2 regions of the Paenibacillus sp. AR247 genome follow, and region 2 is predicted to be linked to the other one. Evidence: riboswitches for the same ligand, from Rfam matches in the RefSeq annotation. Region 2 holds a riboswitch; the other holds the start of a gene.
What was found. Region 2 has a riboswitch for thiamine pyrophosphate ahead of tenA (thiaminase II). Riboswitches for the same ligand answer to the same signal wherever they lie in the genome.
Positions count from the first base shown of each region.

Region 1: linked by a shared signal. The riboswitch ahead of thiE (thiamine phosphate synthase) and the one ahead of tenA (thiaminase II) in region 2 are both predicted to bind thiamine pyrophosphate.

Region 1 is NZ_PCZT01000002.1:396,955-402,309, reverse strand. It holds gene CPT76_RS02395 (riboflavin biosynthesis intermediates N-glycosidase) at 1-218, shown strand, start outside; gene CPT76_RS02390 (YeaH/YhbH family protein) at 515-1,471, opposite strand; TPP riboswitch at 1,710-1,819, shown strand; gene thiE (thiamine phosphate synthase) at 1,963-2,610, shown strand; gene thiS (sulfur carrier protein ThiS) at 2,594-2,791, shown strand; gene CPT76_RS02375 (thiazole synthase) at 2,800-3,579, shown strand; gene thiO (glycine oxidase ThiO) at 3,606-4,760, shown strand; gene CPT76_RS02365 (S-layer homology domain-containing protein) at 5,292-5,355, shown strand, end outside.
Region 2 is NZ_PCZT01000009.1:1,217,266-1,222,620, reverse strand. It holds gene CPT76_RS13785 (response regulator transcription factor) at 1-900, shown strand, start outside; gene CPT76_RS13780 (hypothetical protein) at 1,078-1,323, opposite strand; gene CPT76_RS13775 (class I SAM-dependent methyltransferase) at 1,556-2,278, shown strand; gene CPT76_RS13770 (YrdB family protein) at 2,385-2,711, shown strand; TPP riboswitch at 2,846-2,950, shown strand; partial or broken gene tenA (thiaminase II) at 3,090-3,789, shown strand; gene thiM (hydroxyethylthiazole kinase) at 3,786-4,634, shown strand; gene thiD (bifunctional hydroxymethylpyrimidine kinase/phosphomethylpyrimidine kinase) at 4,631-5,355, shown strand, end outside.

The DNA of each region.
Region 1 (5,355 bases), on a different contig from region 2:
GCGAAGCAAAGTTTTCCCAAAATGACGATTTGAAGCAATTTCTACTGGGCACCAGGCAGCGGGTGCTGGTAGAGGCAAGTCCCGTGGATTCGATCTGGGGCGTGGGGTTGGCCGCGGACGACGAGGCGGTCCTGAACCCGCTGCTGTGGAAAGGGAAGAACCTGCTTGGCTTTGCCTTGATGGAGGTTCGGGACCGTCTGCAGGCGGAAGAAGCCTAGCGGAAGTACGAAACATGGACGTCGTGCGTGCGGGGCCTAGCGGGAGTGAAGAACTTGGCAGCAGTAAGGAGCACGCTGGCAATGAGGAGCACGTTGGCAATGATGAGCATGCCATCAGTGAGGAGCCTGGCAGGAGTCAGGATCAGTCGATTGTGGGAAAAAGGCTGCAAATCGAGGGTCATGCTATATAGAGGTCACCCGGCCATGCAAAAAGGTCGTTGTTGGTTACTCAGCGTAACGGGACAACGACCTTTTTATATGCCATAATTTTGCGTTCCAGGAGACGGTCCTTCGGCTTAGGTCAGTGCGCCTTCCTGCTTTTTAAAGAACGTACGCAGCGCCTGGTAGACCTCGCCCTTTTCCTTGATGACGTAATACATGAACTGGTCGAGCTTGATATTCCGGTACGCGGACATCAGCGTGCTGCTCCGGTTGTACTGGTTGACCTCCCCGTAACCGAACATGTTGCTGACTTTAAGCAGCTCGCCAATCAGCCGCACGCAGCGTTCGTTATCAGAAGTCAAGTTGTCGCCGTCCGAGAAATGGAACGGATAAATATTGTACTTGGCGGGCGGGTAGCGCCGGTCGATAATTTCCAGCGCTTTCTGGTAGGCGGACGAGCAGATCGTGCCCCCGCTTTCGCCCCGGGTAAAGAAATCTTCTTCGGTGACTTCTTTGGCCTCCGTATGGTGGGCCACAAAGACGATATCGACCTTTTCGTATTGGCGGCGCAGGAAGCGGGTCATCCAGAAGAAGAAGCTGCGCGCACAGTATTTTTCAAACGTGCCCATCGACCCGGACGTATCCATCATCGCAATGATGACTGCGCTGGAATGGGGAACGACGACGTCCTCCCACGTTTTGTAGCGCAGATCGTCGGGGCTGATATGGTGAATTCCCGGCTTGCCGCTAGTGGCGTTGCGCCGCAGATTTTCCAGGATCGTCCGCTTCTTGTCGATGTTGGACTGCATGCCTTTTTTGCGGATGTCGTTGAACGTGATCGATTCGGTTTCGACTTCCTGCTGCTCTTTCGGCTTAATGAAACGGTATTCATCGAGGCTCCGGATGGGTACCTTGATGATTTGCTTACCGTCCGACATCACGATGTTTTCTTCTGTGATCAGGTCGGGCAGGTTCTGCTTGATGATTTCCTTAACCTTCTCCTGATGGCGGACCTGATCCTGGTACCCTTTCCGGTGCAGTGACCAGTCCTCCTTGGACACCACAAACAGCGAATGATCGTCTGATGGCATGTTCAGGCACCTCCCATGTTCCCATACTCAGCACAAACTTTGGCTTGTTAAACATTTATATTCACGGGCGGGGACGATATGTGATGACGCAAGAGATAAAATAAGAAGTTCGCCGCACCCAAATATATGAAATTTTGCGAGAATCGCTGCTATGGATGAGAAAGGCGTTCCGATGCCGGCGATCTCACTCTGGCTATTGCCAAAAGTCAGCAGTTTGGGCTATAGTGGTTGTGAAATTAAATAGGAATGCGGGTGCTGGATGAAGTCCGGCTGAGATGGCAGCCTTATGCTGCGGACCGTTAATCTGATCCAGGTAATGCTGGCGTAGAGAATATCATTCGAATTGCGGTGCCATTCGTGTATTTCTCGAATGGTTTTTTTGTGTTAACCGGGTAAGAGGGCGCTTTCGCAAGATGAGGGCTTACCCTTCGCGATGATAGAAGCCGGCATGAAATGGAGGGAAAGGCAAAGGGAAGAGAGGAGAAGCAGTCATGGTCGATTTTCGTCTGTATGCGATTACCGGCGAGACGTTCCATCCGGGACGCCGGCTGGTGGACGTGATGGAGCAAGCCATTCGGGGAGGGGCGGACATCGTTCAATTCCGCGACAAAACAAGCGGCAGGGAAGAGCTGCTGCGCAAGGCGGCGGAGCTGCGGGAGCTGACCCGCCGCTACGGTGTTCCTTTTATCGTGAACGATCACGTTGATATCGCGATGGAGGTGGACGCCGACGGGATTCACCTCGGTCAAGGCGATATGCCGATCGCGGAAGCCAGAAAGCTTGTCGGCTCCAAGATCATCGGCATATCCACCCATGCAATTTCGGAAGCGCAGCTCGCCGAAGCGGAAGGGGCGGATTATATCGGCGTCGGGCCGATCTATGCGACGGCTACGAAAGCCGATGTGGTGGATCCGGTCGGTCTTTCGTACATTCGGGAAGTCGCCGGGGTCATCAAGATCCCTTTTGTGGCGATTGGCGGCATCAAGCTGGGCAACGTGGACGAAGTGATCCGGGCCGGTGCGAGCCGCGTCTGCGCTGTGAGCGAAATCGTCGGCAGCCCTGACCCGGAAGCGGTATGCCGGGCGTTCATTCACAAGCTTGAAGGTAGAGGAGGAGCGGCGGATGGAACTGGTCATTAACGGAACAAAGCGGGAGCTGGCGGCCGAGACGGTAGCCGATGTCCTCCGCCTGCTGGGGCTGTCCGGCAGGCCGGTCATGGTGGAAGCGGACGGACAGGTGCTGAAGATCGAGCAGTGGGAGACGACTCCGGTTGTGCCTGGAATGAAGCTGGAGCTGGTCCATTTCGTAGCGGGAGGTTGAGGGGAAAAATGAGCAGAGATAATTGGCAGGTTGGCGGACAGGAACTGTCGTCGCGGTTATTTTTGGGGACCGGGTTGTTCCCCGATCCTTATGTGCAGATGGAGGCGATCAAAGCTTCGGGAACCGAGGTGCTGACGTTCGCTATCCGCCGGATCCATCTCGATTCGGTGGAGGATGACTCCATTCTGCAGCATGTGGAGCCCCAGAAATACATCTATCTTCCCAACACGTCCGGGGCGACAACGGCTGATGAGGCGGTCCGGATTGCCCGCCTGGCGCGGGCTTCGGGACTCAGCGACTGGATCAAGGTGGAGATTAGCGCCAATAAGCGGACGCTCCTGCCCGATCCGATTGAAACGTTAAAAGCGACGGAAATATTGGTCAAGGACGGTTTTACGGTACTGCCGTATATCTCCGACGATCCGGTGATCTGCAAAAAGCTGGAGGATGCCGGGGCAGCCGCGGTTATGCCCGGCGCAGCGCCTATCGGGACCGGCCTCGGCATTCTGAATCCGTACAATCTCGGATTGATCGTGGAGGAGCTGTCGGTCCCTGTCATCGTGGATGCGGGGCTGGGGACGGCCAGTGACGTGGCGCTCGCGATGGAGCTGGGGGTCTCCGGCATTCTGATGAATACCCCGGTGGCCAAAGCCAAAGATCCCGTGATGATGGCCCGGTCGATGAGGCTGGCGGTTGAGGCGGGGCGTTTGGCTTACTTGTCCGGGCGGATTCCGAAGAAGAAATATGCTTCGGCCAGCAGCGGCCTGGAATCGCTCGTCATCGAATAAAAAAGGATGGACAGGGGGCTGTAACAATGAGCGGAGACATCATCGTCATGGGCGGCGGCATCATCGGATTATCCTGCGCGCTGGAGCTGCGCCGCCGCGGCCTGCACGTCACGCTGCTCGAAAAGGGACCCTGCGGTGGGCAGGCCTCCGGCGCGGCGGCAGGGATGCTCGCTCCGTATTCAGAGAACGTGGAGTCGCCGGACGAGTTCTTCCGGTTGTGCCGCGAGAGCTTGTCGCTGTATCCGCAATGGCAGCAGGCGGTGAAGGACATCTCCGGCGTCTCCTTCGAATATGCCGAAACCGGCAGCTTGTACATCGCGAGGCACGAGGCGGATTTGCTTGCGCTGGAGAGCCGGTTGGAATGGCAGCGGAGCTGGGGCTCCGGTAGCGAAATATTAACGGGGAGCGCGCTGTTCGATGCCGAGCCGGGACTGACCCGCGAGGCAGTTGCCGCCTTGTGGACTCCGGTGGAGAGCCATGTGTATGCCCCGGATTTGACGGAAGCGGTCAAACGGGCCTGCCTGGCCTCCGGCGTGCAGATTCATGAGCATCTTGGCCTGATCGAGCTGGCTGAATGGCGGGAGCGGGTTGCGCTGAGGGCTCAGAGTGGCGAGCGGTTTGAAGCGGACCGGCTGCTGATCAGCACCGGTGCGTGGGTACAGGAGATGTCGGAACCCCTCGGTATCCGGATTCCTGTACATCCGATCCGGGGGCAAATTTGCGCCTACACTTGGAACGAGGAGCGCGAGCCGCTTCGGCATCTGGTGTTCACCAGCCAGGGATACCTGGTCCAAAAAGCAAACGGAACGCTCGTGTGCGGCGCCTCGGAGGATATCGCCGGGTTCGACACGTCCGTCACGGACAAAGGGATCCGTCGGCTGACGGAGTGGAACAAGCAAGTGCTGCCTGTTCTTAGTGAGGTGCAGCCGTTTCACCGCTGGGCGGGACTGCGCCCGGCGGTGCTGGACGGCCGGCCGCTGATTGGGCGGCTGGACGACGCCGGCCATATTTTTGTGGCCGCGGGTCATTATCGCAACGGCATCCTGCTCAGCCCGGTCACGGCCGCGCTGATCGCCGATAGCGTGGAGGGCAAGCCGCTGCCGGAGTGGTGTGGAGCGTTCCGGCCGAACCGGTTCGGTGAGGTGCAGGCGGGCGCTTTTTCGGACAAAATAAAGGATTGACGTCGTTAAATATTGATTGTTCTAGCTAATAAAAGTACGGACAATATAAAGTTATTCGTTTGGCATGAAGCACATGGCAAAGCAGGAATGCATTCCTGCTTTGTTTTTTTGTGTCGGGCGTCGCAAAAGCTATTTGCAGCACGTGCATCTTATATATCCATTAAACCCATATAATTGAAGTGATGATGTATTAGTGACAATTAATGACAAATTTTGCGAAAATCCTGTAGTATACTGCAAGTAGTCCTATGCTAAATAGGAAAGAAGTTTCACAGTAATACATAAGGAGGTGTGGCTGCTTAGGGCCACGCGTGGGCAAGCAGTCCCGTCGGTTAAGAAAACATATTTTTTAGCAAGAGAGTTTAGTATTAGAGCTACAAAGAGAACAGCAGCACAGACGGTCCGGGAAGAAGTAGAAAGTTAGATTATACCAGAATGTCAGGGAGGATAAGGAAGCTAGAGGATCAGGGGATTTGAGGAAATAGGAAATTCAAGAAACTGCATATTTTAAAAGATTGGAGCGGAAGAAGTATGTTCAAAGCGATGTTGATGACCATTTTTGCCGGGGCGATGATTCTTGGAACGGCAGGAGCAA
Region 2 (5,355 bases):
GGCAAACTCGTATTGTTTACCGACACCGCTGCTCCGTTCAACCGGCTGGGAGAGGAAATCATCCGCCAGTCGTCCAGCGCCATCCGGGCCGGTATCAGCGAAGGGATGGCGGGTGCAGGGGAGGTGAAGAAAGCTTACCAGCAGGCCGGCCGGGCGTTGAAGTACTTTTTGTTCCAAAACATGCCGGGACTCATTCGGAGCACTGAGCTGTCCGGCAAACGGACGGATTACCGCATCCCGGTGGAAGACATCCGGAAGACGGCCAACCTGCTCGGACTGGATCGGGATGCCGAGCTGAGCCGGCTGCTGCAGCATATTTTCGATATCCGGACGATTCTTCAATATGATATCGGGTATCTGGAAGGGATAAGCCATGCTTTTAACGAGCATGTATTCGACCAGGTGTTTCAAACCTATGGCGAGGAATCCGTCGACATTTTAAAACTCCACAAGCAGGTGGGGAATCTGTACAACTTCAACCATTTTCATGATTATTTCCATAGTTTGGAGAGCCTGCTCTTCCTGCTGAGCGATTATGTGAAACGGATGCGGTCGATGCATTTTGACCAGAGCGAGATTCAGCGGGCGATCGTCTATATCGAGGAGCATTTTCATGAAAACTTGAATATGGCCGTCGTTTCCAATCATGTCTCATTGAATTATTCGTATTTCAGCCAAGCTTTCAAGGAGTATACAGGGGAGACGTTTGTCAGCCACTTGCGGAAGCTGCGGATCCGTAAGGCCAAGGAGCTGCTCGGCAGCACGGACCTGAAAGTGTACGAAATCAGCGAGCGGGCCGGGTTCGAGAACGTGAAGCACTTTACCAAGGTCTTCAAGGAAATGGAGGGCGTTGCGCCGCTCGAATACCGCTCGCAGCAGGAGGCGCTAAGGCGGAGGTGAACAAAAATTGCCGGGACGATGGGCATCCTGTAGCAGAAGGCATTGCCCTTCAGAGACGTGAAAACCGCTGAAAGCAAATAAATCAAGCGTAACAGGCTGCCGAGAGGCAGCCTGTTACTGTTACTGGACGAGTAATGAGGAGTCGTGATGCTAAGCATGAAAACCAGAATCTAGGGGTCATGATGTCGACCTCGGATGGCCACGGCGAGCCAATCCACGCTTCATCCCGTAAATGAGGAGATCAACCGCCGCCCCGATGATGACAGCCATGACGATGGAGAGAAGATACGCCGGGAACCGTAAGGGGATAAAGTAGCTGTTCGTTACGAAGGCATGTTTATCGGACAGCCAGCCCGAGTACACCGGGTCATGCAGCAAGGATTCAAGCAAGGGATTCAGCCGGATCAGTATGATGTTGGCCAAGCCCTGTCCGGAGGCATCCAGTATGCATGTGAGAATCATACATAACGTGAGCCAAAAAGAAACGCTTTTTAACAAAGACATTCCCCGCCTTCAAACTTGTTCTTGTCATTTATAACGCATCCTGCCGCAACTAAGTTCTGCACAGCTTACATAAAGCTGGTTTATTTATATCCAACCTTTCTGTTGGTTGGTATAATATGGTGGAGAATAGCGAGTCTACGGAGGTGGTTGCATGAAAGAGAGGGTGCTCGAGGCTTATACCAAGCTCGCCAAGGACTATGAACTGCATACCGATTCGGACAGCGGCGCCAACGCATACTACGAGCGTCCGGCCATGCTGGAGCTGCTGCCAACGGATATGTCCGGACTTCATGTCCTTGATGCAGGCTGCGCTGCAGGATGGTATACCGAGCAGTTCGTTTCCCGGGGCGCATTGGTATCGGCGATCGATTTCAGTCCCGATATGGTGGAGGCGGCCAAACGGAGAGTCGGCAGTCAAGCGGAGATTCGGGTTCACGATCTAAGCGAACCGCTGCCATACGGAGCCGATAAGTTCGACTTGATTCTCAGTTCGCTGACGCTGCATTACATCGAAGACTGGGATCCTTTGTTCCGTGAGTTTCAGCGGGTATTGAAGCCTGGAGGAACGTTTTTGTTTTCGGTGCATCATCCGTTTATGGACTTTACCGTTTTTAAGAGACCGGATTATTTTGCACGGGAGCTGCTTGTAGACTGGTGGACGAAGAAAGAGGCAGGCAGCGTTGAAGTGACGTTCTTCCGCAGACCCCTGCAGGAAATCGTCAATATGACGTCAAGCTGGTTTGTACTGGACCGGCTTGTCGAACCAAGGCCCGTTCCCGAGTTTCTGGAGCGGCTGCCGGAGTCGGCCGACTTCTACCAGCGGATTCTGCATCACCCGCATTTTTTAATTGTGAAAGCTCACAAGCCGGAGTGAGAGGGGAAAAGTTTTCGCCGCGAGAGGCAAGAAACAATCGGCATAATTTTACTGAGAATGGCTTCATTCCAAAGGCCCTGACCGGCCCAAAATGGAGGGTTTGGCAATGATTGTGATCGACCTTATCTTTTTTCTAATGGAGCTGTGTGCACTGGCAGCCTTTTGCCTGTGGGGATTTAAATTGGATACCGCCTTGTGGATCCGTATCGTGGCAGGAATAGGTTCGCCGGTCGTTGTTGCTGTTTTTTGGGGCATGTATGTCGCACCGAAAGCGACCTTCCCGGTGACGCTTCCCGTCCGGGCTGTGCTGCAGCTGATCGTATTCGGTCTGGCCGCGGCTGCGCTGTACGGATCGGGTTATCGAACGGCAGCTATCATTTATGCCGCTGTCGTCATCGTCGTGATGATCCTTTCATACGCGTTGAAAAGATAAACACTTGAAGGTGGAAGGAGATCCGCATAAACGATCGACAAGCTTTTTCCCGGTATCCCGCCGGCAGCTTTTTTTGTTTGACAACACCGGCAAACGGAGCTACAGTTAATCATGAACTTGTAAAATATCATACGAAAATCCACTAGGGGAGCTGCGGAGGCAGCTGAGACAAGTGATCGCTTGGACCCTTTGAACCTGATCCGGTTAATACCGGCGGAGGGAAGTGGAGCAGGCCTTTACATACGCAACTTTCTTGATGAGATACATTCAGGATGACACTGCAAATAGCGGCCGCTCCATTTCGGGGCGGCTTTTTTGTGTTGGCTTCCCCGCGCTCGAACATGCGATTTTCGTCAAAATTAACGGAGGTGCATTATCATGGCCCGGTTTACCGAAGAATTGAGACATGCGGCAGATCCCATTTATCAAGCGATCTTCAAGCATCCGTTTGTACGGGGGATTGCGGAAGGTACCTTGTCCAAGGAGCAGCTGATTCACTATGTGAAGCAGGATTTTGAATACCTGAATGCCTACATCCGGATCTATGGCATTGCCATATCCCGATGCGATTGCCGGCAGACGACCGCGCTTTTTAACGAACAGATTTCGTTTATTTTGAACAGCGAAACGCATCCCCACCAAAAACTTTTGTGATGTCGCCGGTGTTGCATATGAGGAACTGCAAGGCTATCCGCTGGCTCCATCGGCCAATCATTACATCCGGCATATGCTGAACGTTGCCCACGAGGGGGGACTTGAGGATATTGTAGCTGCGCTGTTACCTTGCCCGTGGACCTATACGGAAATCGGCCAACGTCTGCTGGAGGAAGTCCAACCGGAGAAATCCCATCCGTTTTATGAATGGATGCACTTTTACGGAGACCGGGAAAGCGGCGTAACGGTACAGCTGCGGCGGCTGCTCGACGAATGGGCGGAGGGTCTTCCTCCCGCAAGAAAAAAACGGCTGATGGAGCATTTTCTGACCAGCTGTCAGCTGGAGTACATGTTCTGGGATATGGCGTTTACGCTTGAGGATTGGCCGGTTTCCCTGGCTGCAGCGGAAGGGGTGGGACGATGACCGCCGATATGTTTCCGTCCGGACTTATCCAGCTTCCTTTACGGATAAAAGAGCAGCGTCCGCTCATTCACAACATGACGAATGTGGTCGTGACCAACTTTACGGCCAACGGCCTGCTTGCCCTTGGCGCCTCTCCGGTTATGGCCTATGCCAAAGAGGAGGTGGCCGATATGGCCCGGGTCGCCCAAGCCGTCGTCCTGAATCTCGGAACCCTGAGCAGCGAATTGGTGGAGGCGGCGGTCATCGCCGGCCGATCGGCAAATGATCATGGCGTTCCGGTGTTCCTGGATCCCGTCGGCGCGGGAGCGACCGCATTTCGCACGGAGGCTGCGCTGCGGATTTTGCGCGAGGTCCGTGTGTCACTGGTTCGGGGCAACGCAGCGGAGGTTGCCCATCTCATTGGTGAAACCGGCGCGATAAAAGGTGTCGACGCAGGGGAGGCCGGGGAGGCCGCTCCCGCCGACTTGGCGGCACGGGCGGCACACCGTCTGGGGACGCTCGTCGCCATTACCGGGCAAGAAGATGTGATCACCGACGGAACGAGGGGATACTTGATCCGGGGCGGACATCCGATGCTGACCCAAGTCACGGGGACTGGCTGCTTGCTGACATCGGTGATCGCCGCTTTTGGAGCGGTCGAATCCGATCTGCTGTCCGCTGGCGCGGCCGCCTTGGCTTACTACGGTGAAGCGGCCGTTCGGGCATATGAGCGGACGGGTATTGAGGGGCCGGGAAGCTTCCAAATCGCTTTCCTCGACGCGTTGTCTGGGATGGACCGGCATCCTTTGGAGGAAGGAACCATTACGGCTCTTCTGGAGTCGGCAGGAAGGGGATTTGTACAATGAGCATCCCGAAAGCATTGACGGTAGCCGGTTCTGACAGCGGCGGCGGGGCAGGCATCCAGGCGGATATCAAAACGTTCCAGGAGCTCGGCGTATTCGGTATGTCGGCCATTACAGCCATTACCATTCAAAACACACTCGGGGTACAAGGCGTTTATCCGCTTCCTGCGGCTGCGGCAGCCGAACAAATGGATGCCGTGGGCACCGACCTCGGCGTGGATGCGGTCAAAACCGGCATGCTGTTCAGCGCGGATATTATTGAGGCCGTCGCAGGACGAATAGCCGCTTTTGGCTGGAGGAATGTGGTCGTCGACCCGGTTATGGTCGCCAAAGGCGGCGCGCGGCTGCTGCAGCAGGACGCTGTTGACGCGCTGAAGAACAAGCTGCTGCCGCTGGCTGCTGTCGTCACGCCCAACATTCCGGAGGCGGAAGTGCTCGCGGGGATGGCGATCCGGTCGATGGAGGAACGCTGCGAGGCGGCCTACCGCATTGCGGCTTACGGTCCGGCGATGGTTGTGATCAAGGGCGGACATGACGAATCGTCTGACAAAGCGGTTGATCTTACTTTCGACGGAAAATCCTTTTCGACCCTGGAAGGAAGCCGGATTGACACGCGTCATACGCATGGAACGGGATGTACCTTCTCGGCTGCGATCGCCGCTGAGCTGGCTAAAGGGAACCCGGTCAACGAGGCCGTGCGGACGGCCCGTGAATTCATCCAGGC